Pleurocapsa sp. PCC 7327: one gene and its partner. The protein of the gene in region 1 binds, or shares a complex with, the protein of each later gene. Links are inferred from orthologs where the notes say so. Each region holds a gene or a part of one and is shown in the gene's direction. Other genes may lie near its edges.

Region 1 (2,794 bases):
TCGGGTGCCAGAAGGAACGCTTGCCTTTGCGCCGGGGAGTTCTGGTTGGACGTTGCCGGGAGAGAAAAGGTCGGTGCGCTGGGTGGAGTTGTTCTTGCGCGGTGGCAGCGCGTGGCGGCGCTTTGGCAAACCCAAAGTCAACCAGTTAGTAACTTATGAGCCTGTTTGAATGCAGTCGCTTGCTTGTGCTTACCAATAATTTGTTACTCTGACTTTGGATGAGCAAAAATTTCTCGCTTCCAGGAGCGGGAATGATTTGTTATCTCTAGATAAAGATGGCGATTGAAAATTTAGGAACTAGCTGCTATGGATGCTTTTAGCCCCACTCCTCCCGGCTGGACAGAGACAGCCGTTCACGCCCTTGATTTTAGCTGTCCTCGCTGTAGAGCGTCTGCTATCAAAGCGCAACGAGTTTGGATCAATCGACGAGCGCCGGTGATAGGAGAGGATTACCGCCGTAAATGGCAGGAATTTTACCAATGCAAATGCGGTCAGGTTTGGTGGTCTTGGAGTAGCGATCGCCCTCCCTCCGAGCTAGCCAATCGAGTTGAGTGAATTTAAGTCCTCAAAACTGTATATTCTAACTTAAGTATCAAAACTTGAGGCGCTCGTTTATCTAATGCAATTTTCCAAGATTTTAATTGCTAATCGAGGGGAGATTGCCCTGCGGATTCTCCATAGCTGTGAAGAACTAGGGATTGCTACCGTTGCAGTTCACTCTACTATAGATCGCCACGCCCTTCACGTTCAGCTAGCCGACGAAAGTGTCTGCATCGGTCCTCCGCCGAGTAGCAAAAGCTATCTCAATATTCCCAACATTATCTCCGCAGCTTTAACTCGCAACGCGACCGCGATTCATCCCGGCTATGGATTTCTTGCCGAAAATGCCCGCTTTGCCGAAATTTGCGCCGATCACCAAATTACCTTTATCGGTCCTTCTCCCGAAGCCATTCGCGCCATGGGGGATAAATCGACGGCAAAAAAAACGATGCAGAAGGTAGGCGTGCCCACCGTTCCCGGAAGCTGGGGATTGGTGGCAGGTGAGAAGGAAGCGCTGGCGATCGCTCGCGAGATTGGCTATCCGGTTATGATTAAGGCGACGGCTGGCGGCGGCGGCAGGGGAATGCGCCTGGTGCGCGAAGACAGCGAATTCTCTCGCCTGTTTAGCGCCGCTCAAGGAGAGGCTGAAGCCGCCTTTGGCAACCCCGGCGTATATATCGAAAAATTTATCGAACGTCCCCGCCATATCGAATTTCAAATCCTAGCCGATAGCTACGGAAACGCGATCCATTTGGGAGAACGGGAATGTTCTATTCAACGGCGACACCAGAAGTTACTTGAAGAAGCTCCCAGTTCGATCCTCACGCCCCAATTGCGCTCGGAAATGGGAGAAGCTGCCGTTCGCGCCGCTAAATCGATTAATTATGTTGGTGCTGGAACGGTCGAGTTCTTAGTCGATCGCGACGGTCATTTCTATTTTATGGAAATGAATACTCGCATTCAGGTCGAGCATCCCGTTACCGAGATGATTACCGGACTGGATTTAATTACCGAACAAATTCGCATCGCCCAAGGGGAAAAACTTCAACTTACTCAAGAAGATATTACTTTCCGAGGTCACGCGATCGAATGTCGCATTAATGCCGAAGATCCCGATCGCAATTTTCGTCCCCATCCCGGCAAAATTAACGCCTATCTTCCGCCTGGCGGTCCCGGCGTGCGCATGGATTCTCACGTCTACACCGATTATGAAATCCCCCCATTCTACGATTCTCTAATCGGCAAGCTGATCGTTTGGGGACCGGATCGAGAGACAGCCATCAAGCGCATGAGACGTGCCTTAAAAGAATGTGCTATTACTGGCGTTCCCACTACCATCGGTTTCCATCAAAAAATTCTTGCTCATCCCGCCTTTGTTGCTGGGGATGTTTACACCAAGTTTGTCGAAGAGCATTTGATGAATCATTAGTCAATTTAAGGTTAAGGCAAGTAAATTTTCTATCTTTTTAAGGTTGGGATCGCCTGCTAGATAACCAATGCCGCGATGCAGGTGCAGTCGAAATTGAGTGGCGAGGGTTTCTTTGTCGGTTCCTAAACCATCCTCATGACAGCGTTGTTTGAGTGCAATTAATAGGAGATCCGCCATATCTCCGCCAAAGACTTTCCATGTTATCTCTACATTGCTATCGGCAGGAATGGGAACCGGAGACGGAATACTCGGTTCGGCGAGAGAACGACAAAATGCCCATCGACATAAAATATTCCATTGGTCGATTTTTGTCTGGCGTTTGAGTTTTACCAGTCGATCTTTTGCGGTTTGTGAAAGGCGAATGCGCTCGATTGGCAATTCCATATAATTAATTCTCTCTTGGCTGATAATGTTAATATAAATTTTAAGGATAGAATCTTGATAGAAAAAAGGCGTTGCACAATCATGGGATGATAGTCTCGCGCAAAGGCGCAAAGAATTCCGCTAAGTTAATGACTTTTCCAAGAAATCTATTAAGATGTTTCGCTTCGCTCAACATGATGTTTTAACTTTTCAGATATTCTCTGAGAGAGGCTATTAAAGAGAAATTGAACTAATCGATCAAAGAATTGAGGGGGAGAGCGTGGGTGATGGCTAATTTAGCATCTTTGTACGAAAAAGATTTTCTCGAATGGACGATAGTTACTGCTCAATTGTTAGAACAACGGAATTGGGAAGAGTTAGACTTGGATAATTTAATAGAAGAAATCTTGAGTATGGGGAGAAGCGAGAAAAAAGCCCTCTACAGCAATCTAAAAATCTTGT
Region 2 (2,910 bases), 2.2 Mb from region 1 along the record:
AACGCTCGACCTTTTTCTATAATCTCATCGGCAAAAATCCAGAAGTAGCAATTTCCTTTCGGCTACCTGGCATTCGCATCGAACAAGTCATTACTGAAAATAATACTGTTTGCAATTTAACCGCCATTACTCCGATTACTGAAACAGAGACAGAAGTGACAACGATATTTTATACGACCCTACCTTGGTTTGCCCTACTAAAACCGCTCTTGTTGCCATTTATTCGAGCGTTTTTAAATCAGGATCGACAGATGGTTATCAAACAGCAGATCGGCTTGCAGTACGACCCGCCCTTGATGTTGATAGAAGATGCCGACGTGCAAGCCCGTTGGTACTATCAGCTCAAAGCAGAATTTGCTCGCGCTATCTCTGAAGGTCGTCCCTTTAGCAATCCAGTTAAAGAACGGGTACTGCGCTGGCGCAGTTGAGAGCGCAAATTTTCTAGCCTAACCATCTCCCATTCTCTAGTAAAATAAAATGTCGATATTTTTAGGCTTTAAAAGCACTTCATGATTTCGAGCAACGATTTTCGCAGTGGTGTAACTATCGAATTAGACGGATCTGTCTGGCGAGTTGTAGAATTTCTTCACGTCAAACCGGGTAAAGGCTCTGCCTTCGTGCGTACCAAACTCAAAAACGTACAGACTGGGAACGTGGTCGAGCGGACTTTCCGAGCAGGCGAGACCGTTCCACAAGCAACTATAGAAAAGCGGACAATGCAGCATACCTATAAAGAAGCCGATCAATACGTCTTTATGGATATGGAAACGTTTGAAGAGGCTCATCTGAGACCAGAGCAACTTGGCGATCGCACTAAGTTTCTTAAAGAAGGGATGGAAGTCAATATCTTACTCTGGAACGGGCAAGTATTGGAAGTCGAACTTCCTACTTCAGTCATCCTCGAAGTAATCGAAACCGATCCGGGCGTGAAAGGGGATACGGCTACTGGTGGCTCAAAACCCGCGATCGTCGAGACGGGCGCTCAGGTAATGGTTCCCTTGTTTATTTCTGTCGGCGAACGGATTAAGGTAGATACCCGCGATGGTTCCTATCTGGGTAGAGAGTGAACGAGCGAACGCTTGGCTTTATCGTTTGTTAGTTGTCGTCGAGTTCTTACTGCGGACAACTAACGCCTAATTGTTATATGGGATGCACGATTTGTGTCAATAAATTTCAACGAACTTCGGGAGTTGTTAAGGGCGATCGCTCAAACCGATATTACCGAGTTAACGCTAAAAAGCGAAGATTTTGAACTAACGGTACGCAAGAGCGCTCCAGTCATACCAACTCAAACTGTAGCAGCTACCGTAGGAGCGGCACCGCCGAGTGGCGTTTCCCCAGTTTCTCAACCGCCCACAGCGCCTGTCGCTCCTGTCAGCGAACCCCAAGAGGTTTCTGCACCTTCCCCCGCAGACGCAAAATGGGTAGCAATTACTTCTCCTATGGTGGGCACCTTTTATCGAGCATCTGCCCCTGACGAACCGCCGTTTGTAGAAGCGGGCGATCGCATCCGTCAGGGACAAACGGTCTGTATCATCGAGGCCATGAAGCTCATGAACGAAATTGAAGCAGAAGTTTCGGGACAAATAATGGAGATCGTCGTGGCTAACGGCGAACCCGTAGAATACGGTCAAACTCTAATGTGGCTCAATCCCGATTGAGTCGTTCCTAAAGCTCGAAATCCGTTTCAAAAATTTTACGAGTCATGGGTTGTTCTACCATCAATCCTTCTCCTTCACCCAACAGTTCGAGCGGTTTTCCTTCCACATCAATCCAAACCTGAGTGTTGGGGTCTACACTCGTTGCCGTATATACAATCTGCCCTAAGCGCCCCATCATCGAAGCACTGCCGCCACCCGTCGTAAATTCTTGAGATAAGTTAAGATGAACGCCATCTTTTTCTACAGTCAAATCTAGCAATTTCGTGCCTTCAGGAATTGCCGTAGTCTCAGATGACTTTTTAGGTCCAGCTAATAATTCCTTAAAAGCCGTTTCCAGCCTTTCCTGCTCGCTTGCAGATTTTTGAACGGCTACTTTGGTCGGCAGCAACTTCAAGCGTCCCCCACTATCGGCGAGCCAATAAACTTGCGCTCCCTCTTCTTGGACTAGAGATTGGTCTGGCGGAGCGGTCGTCGGTTCGGATTGGGTTACCGTTGGTTCGGAGGGTGTTTTTAAGGCAGTGAGAGTCCGATAAGCCAACCAAGAGGCTCCGCCACCGATAGCTAGTGCTGCTATGGTAATTCCTGCGATAACTCCCAGAGATAATCGATTGTTTTTAGGTTTTTTGGGTCGATCTTGCATAGAACTCCTCTTTGATACAGCTAGACTAAACTCATTGACCCTATATATCCAGTCTACTGTTCCTGTCTATCTTTCATCGGCTGGCAACTGGGAAATGGGGAGTGTTGGGAAATAAGGGAGACTGGGGGATGGGGAGAAAACTAACCATTAACCACTCACTATTAACTCTCACCAATCCAAAATCCACAATCTAAACTTCAAAATCAAATAACTGGTCTCTGTTTATGGCTCCACCTGGATAAATGCTGCAATATGCATTTCCTCGTCTGTGACGTTCAAGTGTAACACTCTAGCAGTGATTCCCCTGTTTTCTAATCGACGCAAATCTAATTCTTCGCTCAATCCTTCAGCCAATCCTCTCAAGAGTCTAGTCGATAAACGTCTGCCGTTAACCATTCCTTTGGGATCGTTCAGTTGTAGCGATCGCCCTGCTACCACATTTAGTCCTACCTCTAGCTTAATTTCGACTGGCTCTGGTGGCTCCGAGACATCTTTGTGCGTCTGGGATTGCTGCAATTGCAGCCTTAAGCCAAGGCGATTGCTCCCCAAAAAGTCTGCTCTCGCTTTTAATATTTTAAAAGATGATGCCGAAGCTTCACTAGCCTCTTC

What was found. Proteins that work in one complex are often made in the same cells at the same time.
Region 2: the proteins of accC (region 1) and accB are in contact, whole or in part, in a solved structure (PDB 8UXZ), measured with the Escherichia coli proteins. The link is inferred for Pleurocapsa sp. PCC 7327 from one-to-one orthologs.

What each region holds. Positions count from the first base shown.
Region 1 is NC_019689.1:2,646,751-2,649,544, reverse strand. It holds accC (acetyl-CoA carboxylase biotin carboxylase subunit), read left to right. Parts: upstream 1-619; coding sequence 620-1,969; downstream 1,970-2,794. Other genes in the region: PLE7327_RS11755 (DUF29 domain-containing protein), read left to right, coding at 2,620-2,794; dndE (DNA sulfur modification protein DndE), read right to left, coding at 1,970-2,353; PLE7327_RS11770 (hypothetical protein), read left to right, coding at 307-555; PLE7327_RS11775 (S-adenosyl-l-methionine hydroxide adenosyltransferase family protein), read left to right, coding at 1-169. UniProt on the Escherichia coli protein: This protein is a component of the acetyl coenzyme A carboxylase complex; first, biotin carboxylase catalyzes the carboxylation of the carrier protein and then the transcarboxylase transfers the carboxyl group to form malonyl-CoA.
Region 2 is NC_019689.1:4,814,323-4,817,232, reverse strand. It holds accB (acetyl-CoA carboxylase biotin carboxyl carrier protein), read left to right. Parts: upstream 1-1,160; coding sequence 1,161-1,661; downstream 1,662-2,910. Other genes in the region: PLE7327_RS21675 (DUF2993 domain-containing protein), read right to left, coding at 2,524-2,910; PLE7327_RS21680 (GerMN domain-containing protein), read right to left, coding at 1,669-2,301; efp (elongation factor P), read left to right, coding at 510-1,067; PLE7327_RS21695 (aromatic ring-hydroxylating dioxygenase subunit alpha), read left to right, coding at 1-428. UniProt on the Escherichia coli protein: This protein is a component of the acetyl coenzyme A carboxylase complex; first, biotin carboxylase catalyzes the carboxylation of the carrier protein and then the transcarboxylase transfers the carboxyl group to form malonyl-CoA.